2 regions of the Mycobacterium basiliense genome follow, and region 1 is predicted to be linked to the other one. Evidence: riboswitches for the same ligand, from Rfam matches in the RefSeq annotation. Region 1 holds a riboswitch; the other holds the start of a gene.
The links. A riboswitch is a leader RNA that binds a small molecule or an ion and turns the genes downstream of it on or off. The one in region 1 is predicted to bind cobalamin.
Positions count from the first base shown of each region.

Region 2: another riboswitch for cobalamin. It lies ahead of MB901379_RS13120 (PPE family protein); the one in region 1 lies ahead of metE (5-methyltetrahydropteroyltriglutamate--homocysteine S-methyltransferase).

Region 1 covers NZ_LR130759.1:4,354,318-4,360,624, forward strand. Annotated here, with positions in the region: gene MB901379_RS18310 (TetR/AcrR family transcriptional regulator) at 166-1,473, shown strand; gene MB901379_RS18315 (SDR family oxidoreductase) at 1,561-2,403, shown strand; cobalamin riboswitch at 2,745-2,957, shown strand; gene metE (5-methyltetrahydropteroyltriglutamate--homocysteine S-methyltransferase) at 3,105-5,396, shown strand; gene MB901379_RS18330 (DUF3556 domain-containing protein) at 5,477-6,307, opposite strand, start outside.
Region 2 covers NZ_LR130759.1:3,065,771-3,072,077, reverse strand. Annotated here, with positions in the region: gene MB901379_RS13140 (DUF2235 domain-containing protein) at 1-993, shown strand, start outside; gene MB901379_RS13135 (esterase) at 1,310-1,999, shown strand; gene MB901379_RS13130 (restriction endonuclease) at 2,300-2,875, shown strand; gene MB901379_RS13125 (1-aminocyclopropane-1-carboxylate deaminase/D-cysteine desulfhydrase) at 2,937-3,980, opposite strand; cobalamin riboswitch at 4,104-4,318, shown strand; gene MB901379_RS13120 (PPE family protein) at 4,540-6,270, shown strand; gene MB901379_RS13115 (Crp/Fnr family transcriptional regulator) at 6,301-6,307, opposite strand, start outside.

The sequences.
Region 1 (6,307 bases):
GCGCATCGCGCTCTAGAATCGGCACATCACCGTCTGCAGCTGCGCGTTTGGCCGTAGTTGCCGCTGGTCGGTCTGATAGCCTTCTAACAAAGATTTGGTTCGCCGAAGGGGACGACTGCGGATGTCAGCTGTGCCACGCCCCAGCGGACTCGTGCACCGCTAGCTATGGCCAAGGCGGATGTACTCGGACCAGGCCGGCGGACGGCTGCTCGTGGGAATCACGCCGGCACCGACTCCGGTACCCGCCGGACCGAGATTCTGCAGACCGCCGCGTCGTTGATCGCGTCGTCGGGACTGCGGACGTCGTTGCAGGAGATTGCCGATGCCGCAGGCATTCTGCCGGGCAGCCTGTATCACCATTTCGAATCCAAAGAGGCGATCCTGATCGAGTTGATCCGCCGGTACCAACAGGATCTGGAGCGCATCGGCCACGGCTGGCAGGAAAAGCTGGACCAACCCGATTCGCGACCCGTGTCGGAGAAGATCAATGAGCTAGGAACGGCGATCGCCCACTGCGCCGTACAGCACCGAGCCGCTCTTCAGATGTCGTTCTACGAGGGCCCCAGCGCCGATCCCGAGCTGATGCAACTGACCCGGCAGCGGCCCTTAGCGATTCAAGAAGCAATGCTGCAGACCCTGCGTGCCGCCCGGTGGAGCGGCTATATCAAGCCCCAGATAGACCTGCCAACGTTGGCAGACCGCATCTGCCAGACGATGCTGCAGGTCGGGCTTGATGTCATGCGGCGCAACGCTTCCACCGAGCAGGTTTCTGGGTTGATGTGCCGGATCATTCTGGAAGGTTTGGCAACTCGAGAGCCACTCGATGGACAACTGGATCCCTCCCCGGCCTTGGCGGCAGCCAACAAGGTGATCGAGACCTGGACCGAAGACCAGCAGGCCGAGCCCGGCGACAAGGCGGCCCATGTTCTCGCGATAGCGCGAATGGAGTTTGGGCGCAGGGGATATGAAGCCACCACGATCAGAGACATTGCATCTGCCGCGGGCCTGGGCACCGGCACCGTCTATCGGGTGATCGGCTCCAAAGATGAACTGCTGGCTTCGATCATGCGTTCCTTCGGACAGAAGGTCGAGGCCGGGTGGGTCAGCGTGCTGCGCTCGACAGGGACGCCGATCGAAAAGCTGGACGCGCTGAGCTGGGTGAATATCAATGCGCTGGACCAGTTTTCGGACGAGTTTCGGATCCAGCTCGCTTGGATGAGGCAGTCACCACCAGACACTCCTAACCCGGGTTGGCTCTATTCGGCCCGGTTGCGGCAGATGAAATCACTTCTGTCCGAAGGTCTTCAGTCCGATGACATACGGATTGAACCACCATCCATCACCATGCTGGCGCGATGCATCATCGGGTTGCAGTGGATACCGGAGAACATCCTGCACGCGATCGGTACCCGCCCGGCTCTCCTGCACGCCCGTGACACGGTGTTACGCGGGGCCGCCGTGCGCAGCGACTAACGCCACCTCCGCCCGACCGCTATTGAACCAAAAATATGTTCCCCCTAGAGTGAGGCGGGTAGGCATGGCCCGCGGGAAGGGACGTCAATGACAGTTTTGGATCGGCTGCGCTACGACGGCAAGCGGGCCCTAGTTGTCGGTGGCGCGACCGGGATGGGCGCAGCGGCCGCCAAGTCGGCAGCAGAACTCGGCGCCGAAGTGATCGTGCTGGATTACGCGCCGGTGAACTACGACGTGGGCCGGGCGGTGCAGGTCGACTTGCGCGACCCCGCGTCGATCGACTCCGCTGTTGAACAGCTGGGCGGCCCGGTCCACGCGGTCTTCTCCGCCGCCGGCGTCGCCGACGGGCCCGATCTGATGAAGATCAACTTCATCGGACACCGGCACCTCATCGAGCGCCTACTGGCCAACGACCAGCTGCCGTCCGGATCCGCTATCTGCTTCATTTCGTCGGTGGCCGGCATGGGGTGGGAGAACGACCTGCCGCGGCTGATGGAGTTTTTGGCCACGCCCGACTACGCGGCGGCTCAAGACTGGGTCTTTGCGCATGAAGCCGAGGGCATCATCCACTACGGCTTCAGCAAGAAGGCGATCAACGCCTACGTGGCAACACAGGCCTTTTCCCTTCTGAAGAAGGGCATCCGCATCAACGCCATCTGTCCCGGCCCGACCGATACCCCGCTGGCCCAGGCCAATGCGGACCTGTGGCTCACCTTTGCCCAGGACTACCGGGACGAGATCGGTTCCAAAGTGCACACCCCAGAACAAATGGGCGACGTCATGGCGTTCCTCAACAGCGCGGCCGCTTTCGGTATCAGCGGTATCACGCTGCTGGTGGACTATGGGCACACAATGTCGTCGCTCACCGGTGCATATCCGCCGGGCAAACCCCTCATCGATCTGATCATGGGCCGCGTCTCGATGCCCTAGCGTCGCAAACCATGGCGCGCATCGTCGTCGTAGGCGGCCACGGAGAGATCGCTCTGCAGCTGACCCGCATCCTCGCCTGGCGGCGACCAAGTCGGTTCGATCTTCGGCAATCCCAACCACTCCGATGACGTCGCCGCCGCCGGGGCCGCAATAGCGCACGTGCGGCTGCGCGGGCGGGACGTGGCACTGGTCCTCGCCGCGGCGCTGGCCGCCGACTCGACCGTCGACTTCAACAACGGCGAGGTTCCCATCGCGGTCGCACTTGCTGATTGACATGCCGCTACGTGCCGACCGAGCGGCAGAGTAACCTGGGCCACGCAGCTGGTCTGCTGGCATCGCGCTATGCGGCGTCGGCATCGAGCGAGGCATCCCAACGGTGCATCGCAAGAGGGAACTCGGTGTGAATCCGAGACTGTCCCGCAGCGGTATGCAGGAACGACCGCCGTCTATAGCACTGGTCCTGACAGATTTGGCACTGGGAAGCGACGGCCAGTAGGAGCACCACCAGGTGCGCGCCTGCGAGTCCGAAGACCTGCCAGCTGTGCCGGGCGCGCCGCGCCCGGCGGCTCATCGCCTCGTGGAATGGGCGTTTGGCCGTCGCGGTTGAGGTTGTGCACGAAATGTGCCGCCGCAACCGGATCGGCTGTGCGTCCACGGGCGGTGGCTTGAGCCTTTTAGGCCCGTCGATTGAAGGACGCGAAGTGACCCAGTTCGTTAGTCAAACACCTTTTACCGCAACCATTACCGGCTCACCCCGCATCGGGCCGCGCCGCGAGCTCAAACGCGCGACCGAGGGGTACTGGTCCGGGCGTACCAGCCGGTCAGACCTAGAGTCCGTCGCCGCCTCCCTGCGTCGAGACACCTGGACGCAGCTAGCCGAGGCCGGTTTGGACTCGGTGCCGGTCAACACCTTCTCCTACTACGACCAGATGCTCGACACCGCGGTTCTGCTGGGTGCACTGCCGGCCCGGGTCAATGGAATCTCCGACGAGCTGGACCGCTATTTCGCCGCCGCGCGGGGCAATGCCGACATCGCTCCGCTGGAAATGACGAAGTGGTTTGACACCAACTACCACTACCTGGTTCCGGAGATCGGGCCGTCCACCCAGTTCACCCTGAATCCCGACAAGGTGCTCTCCGAGTTCAAAGAGGCACAGCAACTCGGAATTCCCGCGCGTCCGGTGGTTATCGGGCCGGTCACCTTCCTATTGCTCAGCAAGGCTGTCGACGGTGGGCCCGCACCGATCGACCGGCTCGAGGACCTGGTTCCGATCTACTCCGAACTGCTGTCACTGCTCGCCGACAACGGCGCGCGCTGGGTGCAATTCGACGAGCCGGCGCTGGTGACCGACATTTGCCCCGACGCACCCGCGCTGGCCGAGCGGATGTACACGGCCCTGGGATCGCTGCGCAACCGCCCGGCCCTGCATGTTGCCACCTATTTCGGCGACCCCGGCGCCGCGCTGGCCGCGTTGGCCCGCACTCCCGTCGAAGCGATCGGCGTCGACCTGGTTGCCGGTGCACCCGGCGCGGTGGCCGCCATAGTGGGGGCGCCCGAGCTGGCGGGCAAGACACTGGTCGCCGGCATCGTCGACGGGCGCAATGTCTGGCGCACCGATCTGGAGGCGGCGCTCGGCCGGCTCGCCACACTGCTGGGATCCGTTGCGGCCGTGGCAGTGTCGACGTCGTGCTCAACATTGCACGTGCCGTACTCGCTGCAACCCGAGTCCGATCTGGATGACAACCTACGCAGCTGGCTGGCCTTCGGTGCCGAAAAGGTGGCCGAAGTCGTGGTTCTCGCCCGCGCGCTGCGCGACGGACGCGACGCGGTCGCCGACGAGATCGCGGCATCCAACGCCGCCGCGGCATCCCGGAAGAAAGACCCGCGCCTGCACAACGGACAGGTCCGGGCACGTATCGACTCGATCGTCGCCTCCGGTGCACATCGAGGCGATGCCGCCACGCGGCGCGCCAGCCAAGACGCCCGCCTGCATCTTCCGCCGCTGCCGACGACGACGATCGGCTCCTATCCGCAGACGTCGGCAATCCGCAAGGCGCGCCAACAGTTGCGGGCCGGGGAAATCGACCAGGCCGAATACGTCAGCCGGATGAAGCAGGAGATCGCCGACGTCATCGGGCTGCAGGAGCGCCTTGACCTCGACGTGCTGGTGCACGGTGAGCCGGAACGCAACGACATGGTGCAGTATTTCGCCGAGCAGTTGCAGGGCTTCTTTGCTACCCAGAACGGTTGGGTGCAGTCCTACGGCAGCCGCTGCGTCCGCCCACCGATTCTGTACGGGGACGTGTCACGCACGAACCCGATGACGGTCGACTGGATCACCTATGCCCAGTCCCTGACCGACAAGCCGATCAAGGGCATGCTGACCGGGCCGGTCACCATCCTGGCGTGGTCTTTCGTCCGCGACGACCAGCCGCTGGCCGACACTGCCAACCAAGTGGCATTGGGCATTCGCGACGAGACCGTGGACCTGCAGTCGGCCGGCATCGCGGTGATCCAGGTCGACGAGCCCGCACTGCGTGAGCTGCTGCCACTGCGGCATGCCGAGCAAGACCAGTACCTGCGTTGGGCGGTAGCGGCTTTCCGGCTGGCTACCTCCGGCGTGGCCGACTCAACGCAGATCCACACCCATTTGTGCTACTCGGAGTTCGGCGAGGTGATCGCCGCGATCGCCGATCTGGATGCCGACGTGACGTCCATCGAAGCCGCGCGCTCCCACATGGAGGTGCTGGACGACCTGAACGCGGCCGGCTTCGCCAACAGTGTGGGACCGGGGGTGTACGACATCCACTCCCCGCGGGTGCCGAGCACCGAGGAGATGGCCGAGTCGCTCCAAGCAGCGTTGAAAGCCGTACCGGCTAGCCGGCTTTGGGTCAACCCCGACTGCGGATTGAAGACCCGCAACGTCGACGAGGTGACCACGTCACTGCAGCACATGGTGGCAGCCGCGAAGCAGGTCCGAGCGGGCATCTAATGCCTGCGCGAGCGTAGCGTCGCGGTGAGTTTCGACTCGAAATCTCACCGTGACGTTACGCTCGCCGCACTCCCGGGACGCTAGTCCGACGACACCTGGACCGGCACTTCGTCATCCCACGGCTGCCGGGTCACCATGTCGGCCACCCGCACGTAGCCGCGTTCGAACTCGCCGGTCGCGGCGTCGACCAAGCGGTAGTGCTGGGTCTGTCGATGGATCGGTTGCGCGTCGAGCAGGACGATCCGCACCTCGCCCGGTTCGAAGCGACAACGCTGTTGCATCGCCGCGACCAGTTGTTCGTTGTGCATGTGGCCGTCGCCGAAATTCCATCCGAGGGCGGTGCTGCAGATCCGTTCCCCGTCGGTGATGACGTAGTCATCTTCGTTGTGGCCGGCCATCGCCCGATGGGCCAGGGTGAACAGTGCCCTGCCGTGAGTGTTCATGGCACGGAACGCATAGCCCAGATACATCGGGATTTGCGCTCGCTCCTTGCCGTAATAACGCTCCAGCTGGGCGGCCGGCATGCTGGCGATTGCGACGATGCCCCGTCTGATCTTGTCGTCCGCCGAGGGTTTGATACACCACAGCGTGGTGTCCCAATTGCCAGCGTAATAGCGCATCCCGGGCAGAAACGAGATCTTGCGCGGAAACATGTTGCCCAAGATGACCGTCCCCACGACTAATGCGAACAGGATCGCCACTGGCACAGGGTTTTTCACATCCGCCAGCCCTAGATTGGCGTGGCCGACGAACAGGGACAAGACGCCGAAGATCATGAATACGTTCCACTCCAACGGCACGCCCATCGGGATGGCCGTCAGGATGCCCAGGTGGAAGCACACCATTGCGATGGCGGCCACGGTGGTGGGCCAGCCGCCGTGAGAGAAGAACAACGCCACCGGTACGAACAT
Region 2 (6,307 bases), 1.3 Mb from region 1:
CGCGAGCAGCGAACCTTCTACCACTGCGGGGTCGGCACCCGCCGGTGGGAGCGAATCCGCGGGGGCGGCTTCGGCTTCGGGTTGTCACGCGACCTGCGTGAGACATACCGCGTAATCGTGCAGAATTTCGACCCGGGCGACCAGCTGTATTTCTTCGGCTTTAGTCGGGGCGCATTTACCGCACGCAGCATCGTTGGCTTCATCCGAAACTGCGGCATCCTTCGCCGAGAACACATTGATCGCCTCAACGAGGCCTACCGGCTGTACCGCAGTCGGCGCCCGGACTCAAACCCGCGGGAAATCGAGGCGACCTTGTTTCGGCGCTCCTACTCTCACGAGACCCGGATCCGCTTCATCGGGGTGTGGGACACCGTGGGTTCCCTCGGTATTCCGCTCGACGGGCTGCGCTTGGTCAACCTGTTCAACCGTCGATGGCAGTTTCACGATACGGAGCTGAGCGGCATTGTGGACTCGGCTTTTCATGCGTTGGCGATCGATGAAAAGCGTGGGCCGTTTCGCCCCACACTCTGGGGACCAAGGGCGGACGCCCCGACCGATCAACGCATCGAACAGGTCTGGTTCACCGGAGTGCACTCCGATGTGGGCGGAGGCTATCCAGAACACGAACTGAGCGACATAGCGCTGCTGTGGATGGTCGATCGGGCCCGCAGCTGTGGCTTGGCATTCGATCACGACGCGTTCTTGTGTCTCCCCTCCCGCGATGCCCAAGCGCCCCCCGGCGCCACGTCTGTCACCGCTCGCACCGCCGTCTATCCCGATCCCCTGGGTCCGCTGCACGAATCCCGCACCGGCGTATACCGACTAATCAAACCGTTCGTTCGGCCGCTGGGCACAACCGACGCGTCACACGAGTACGTTGCGTCCAGCGCGGGCGAGCGGCGAGCGCACCTACCGACGTCCGCGCCAGCCAACCTTGTCGCCTATCTCGACAACACCCCGCAAACTATCGAAGTCGAGGAGATTTGCCGCTAGACGAAAGGTCGGTGCCAGCGGTGCCCGCTCCCTGAAGCTGCGAACGACCATTACGTCATCGCCTGCGCACTGTCAGCGGTGATCGATATCCTGCATTGAACAGTCGCCGGTGCCCTATGACGAGCGGATTTGCTTCGAACGACAGCGACGAACCGGGGCTAACGGCGCCGAGGCGGGATGAACCACTAATCTGCTAGCTTGATTCCCGGCGATCACTGGGGTTCGCTGACCCACACCCGTGTCGACCCGAATCTCACGGCAAGTCAAGCCCTGGTCTATGCCGCCGCGCCGCCAATTGCTCCGGAGGAAACGCGACATGCGCAACACGATGTTCGTGCTTATCACGATGGCCGTTCTCGTTGGCAGCACGGGCGTCGCCGCGGCAGCGCCCAAGAGCTACTGCGACGAGCTCAAAGGCGTCACCACCGGCCAGGTATGCCAAATACAGGTGTCAGACCCCGCGTACACCATCGACATCAGCCTGCCGAGCAACTATCCGGACCCAAAGTCGCCGCTGCAGAGCTTTGTCAACGAGACGCGCGACGACTTCCTGGGTGTGGCGAAGTCCTCCACTCCGCGAGACACGCCCTACGCGCTGGACATCACCTCGACCAATTTTGAATCAGCGATACCTCCGCGCGGCACTCAAAGCGTGGTGCTCAAGATCTACCAGAACGTCGGCGGCGCACACCCAGCAACCACCTACAAGGCGTTCAATTGGGACCAGGGCTACCGCAAGCCGATCACCTACGAGACGCTGTGGCAACCGGACACCGATCCGTTGAAGGTCGTTTTCCCGATCGTCCAGAGTGCATTGACCAAGCAGGCGGGCACCGACGTTCCCATCGTGGCCAGCGCCGGCCTGGACCCGACGAATTACCAGAACTTCACGATCACAAATGATGGCGTCATTTTCTTTTTCGGCCAGGGCGAGTTGGTGCCCGACGCCGTCGGCGCCACCCAGGTGTTGGTTCCGCGTGCCGCGATAGACTCCATGTTGGCCTAGAGTTCGCCGCGCCAGTGCTCATCGTTGGCATGGACCGGCGCTAGTGGACCGCTGGCGAACTTGGTCGGTTTCCTTGACCGCACAAACGATTTCGCAGTCGCGTCGTTGAGTCATGCCACGCAGCGATGATGCGGCCGGACGCTGACTGGTCAGCAGCGCAATGCCAAACCGATGCGGTACGCCCTAGTGTCCTATCGCTGCCGGTTGTCGTCGGCCATCCGTATCATCGGCTCTCATGCACAGGTTCTCGTCAACGGCAGGAGCACCGAACCTCCCGCGCTCACGGGATCTGCTCGCGGCATGAAGAGTGCCTTTCTGTTCCTTCCGCTCTACTTCGGGCTCATCATCGGGTTCATCGGTAAAAGCGTCGAGATAGGGCTAGTGGGAGCCGGTTTCGGCATGTTCTTCGCGTTCTTGGTGTCCGGAAAGGCCAATCGGGGCTCGCTGCGGTGGCGGCGGGCCCGAGCAACCATGGCAGAAATCGACGCCATGAACGGGGCAGAGTTTGAGGCCTACGTCGCCGAACGCCTGCGCCGGGCGGGCTGGGAGGTGGAATTCACCCCGGCGGTCGGCGACTACGGCGTCGACGTGATCGCACAAAAAGATGGCCAGTGGGCGGCGATCCAGTGCAAGCGCCACGGTAGACCGGTCGGTGTCGCGGCTGTCCAACAGGTAGTTTCGGGCGCGGCGCACCACGGATGCACGCGGAGCATTGTGATAAGCAACCAAGAATTCACCTCTGCAGCAAAACAATTGGCCGCTACCCACGGTTGTCAGTTGATTGGACGCAGCGCCCTGCAAAACTGGGTGCCGCCGCCCAGGCGACGAGCACCGGCACCGAATAACCGACCACGGCCGGCAGCCTCGAAGCGGTGAGTGCGCGCAGTATCGCGATCGAAGCGACACACACGCGCCCGGCGCTTTCACCGATTGGGTGCTACCGGGGCCCGTTGGTGTGCAGATAGAGCGTGGGTCCGCCCGGCAGCCGGTCGTTGGCCGCGAGATCGAGCAGTGCCGCCATCGTTTTGGCGGTATAGACCGGATCCAGGTCAAGGCCTTCGGTTTCGCGTGCGTGTTGCAGCGCGTGAGTGCCCTGACTGGTCGGGTGGCCGTAGCCGGCGCCCAACCAGTCGCGTAGCAGCATCAGTCGGTTTGCCGGCAAGTCGGTGTGTGGCAGGTTGGCGCCTCGGCTTTCGAGCAGCCGCGCCGCCCGATCGGCAAGCGATGTGATTGAGCGGTGATCCAGGTGGAGCTTGTCGTTGACGACGATGCCTATCACCTGGGTGTCGGTGAGACCGGCAAGCGCCAGTCCGAGGTACAGGCCCGCGACCGTGCCACCGGATCCGACCGCGGTGACGACGGACGATGGTGCCGGCATGGCGCCGGCCTGTACCTGTGCGGCGAGCTCGAGCCCCGCCTCGACGTAGCCGAGGGTCCCCAACGGTGACGACCCACCGACGGGCAGCAGGTAGGGCCGGCGGTGGCGCAGGTAAAGATATGGCGCAACAGCGACCGTGCGGGCTTTGCTGTGCGTGAGATGGATGTCGGCACCCGATGCGCGGAGGCGTTGCAGGTGGGCCTCGACGTGCTCGTCCACCGGTTGATCGACGAGCGCCAGGGCGGTGTGGATGCCGAATTCGTGGGCGTACAGGGTGGCGGCCAGACCCCAGTTGGTACCGAGGCCACCGAAAGTCAAGATCGTGCTACGGCGCTGTCTTTTGATCTCAGGCAGCAGCCATTCCAGCTTGCGGACCTTGTTGCCGCCCCAACCACCGTTGCCGTAGACGCCGTCGTCCTTGATCCACACCGGTTGGGTGCTGATCAGCCGGGACAGCTGACGCACGGGCGTGGGCCCGTCGCCGAGGGGGAAGCGGTCGAGGGTGTCGCGCACCTCGGGAAAGCGCGCATGCAGGTATGCGGTTAACACCTCGGCCATTATCACCGATGCGGCAGCAGCGGTGACCACGGCGAGCACCGACACTCAGCGGCCGCCCAAAGCGTGCGATGTCGGCTGGGCACCGCCTGTGACTTAGTTGTCAACGTTGGGTCGAACGCGTGAGGTCACGTATTCTAGTCCCGCGGCTGGTTTGCTGGCGTCATTCTGAGTGTCGTCGGCATCAAGCGGCGGATGCTATTGCAGATCCGTCGCGAGAGGGAACCCGGTGTGAATCCGGGACTGTCCCGCAGCGGTATGCAGGAACGAACATCGTCATCGGCACTGGACCCATGGCCGTGGGACTGGGAAGCGGCGGTTAGTAGGAGCACCATCGTCGGTGCGAGCCTGTGAGTCCGAAGACCTGCCAGTCGCGCCGGGCACGTTGTGTCCGGAGCGCGTCGCCTCGTGGATTGGGCGGATGGCCGTAGCTATGCCGACGCGGTGCCGGGTGGGCGGCGCCATTTCCGGCGGTAGCGGCTAGCACGTTCCTCAGGCGGCGGGCATCCCGTCGTACCGGAGGACGATTGATGGCCCTACCAGCCCGCACCGCAAGAATGCCGGTCGCGCCCCACATCGGCCGGCCCCCGCGCGCCGGCGGTGATCGATGACCGCGCCGATCTGGCTGGCCTCGCCGCCGGAAGTGCATTCGGCGCTGCTGAGCAGCGGCCCTGGCCCGGGTCCGTTGCTGGCAGCCGCCGGCCAGTGGGGTGCGCTCAGCGCCACCTATGCCGAAGCGGCCGAGGAGTTGACCGCCCTCCTGGGTGCCGTGCAGGCCGGGGGGTGGGAAGGTCCGACCGCCGCGGCCTACCTGGCCGCCCACGGCCCCTATCTAATGTGGCTGATGCAGGAAAGCGCCAACAGCGCCGCAATGGCCATCCAGCAGCAGACCGCAGCTGCGGCTTACACCACTGCCCTGGCCGCCATGCCTACCCTGGGTGAACTGGCCGCCAACCACGCCACTCATGCGGTGCTGGCAGCCACCAACTTCTTCGGCATCAACACCATCCCGATCGCGCTCAACGAGGCCGACTACGTGCGGATGTGGATTCAAGCCGCCGCCGTGATGGGTACCTATCAGGCCGTTTCGACTTCGGCATTGGCCGCCGCACCGCGGTCGACCCCGGCTCCGCCGATCATGAAAGCCGACGCGCAGGCGCTCACGGCAGCACAGGCCGCCGCCCAGCCCCCGGACTGGCAAAACCAAATCCTGCAGTGGCTGCAGGCGATCGGGTACACCGCTTTCTACGACAACGTCCTACAACCGTTCATCAACTGGTTGGCAAGCATCCCGTTCTTGCAGGCGCTGTTTGCCGGAATTGATCCGTATCTGCTCATCCTGGGCAATCCGCTTACTTACCTCAGCCCGCTCAATATCGCCTTTGCCCTCGGCTACCCGATGGATATCGCCACCTATATCACCCTGCTGTCGCAGACCTTCGCCTTTATCGCCGCCGATCTGGCCGCGGCGTTTGCTTCGGGGAATCCCGCGACGATCGGTCTGACCATTCTGTTCACCACCGTCGAAGCCATCGGCACGATCATCACCGATACCGTCGCGCTGCTGAAAACCCTGTTGGAGCAGACCGCCGTACTCCTGGCCGTGGTGCCGTTGCTGACCGCTCCGTTGGTGCCGTTGGCAGCTGGTGCCGTGCTGGCACCTCTCGGTGCCAAGGGCTTGGCGGCCCTGGTTGCCGTGCCGCCGCCGGCGCTCCCCGTCACCGCGCCCGTGACCCCGCCGGTCGCGCTTGCGCCGCACGTCCCGCCCTCTCCGCCAGCGCCGGCGCCCGTGGATACGACCACCGTGACCCTCACACACGCGCCGTCGCCACCGCCGACTACCGCACCGCCGTCGATGACCGGGGCCGGCGTCGGGGTGGGGATGGAGAACCTCGGCTACATGGTTGGTGGTCTGACCGCGGATGCCAAGAGGCCAGCACGCGCGAGTGCCCGCAAGAAAGCGTCGGAGCCGGATAGCGTCGAGGATCCGGCCCTGGCGCCGACGCCGCACGAACCGGCACGGGCGCAGCGGCGCCGACGCGCGAAGGTCGGGCAGCTGGGCCGCGGCTACGAGTACATGGATTTGGACGCAGACTCGGTACCCGATTCTGCGCCCGGCGAGCGGATCACCGCGGCGGTCGCCTCATCCGGTGGCGCGGGTGCTCTCGGGTTTGCCGGTATCGCGGGTAAGGCCGGTGCCCGGCCCGCGGCAGGCTTGCTCACCCTGGCCGATGACGGATTCGACGACGGCCCGCGTGCGCCAGCCATGCCGAGCACCTGGGACGGCGATCCGACAACGCCCGACCGGCCGTCCGGACCGGGGGCCGACTGCGGGTAATCGCCGTGACACCGATCACCGGCCAGCAGGCTAAGGC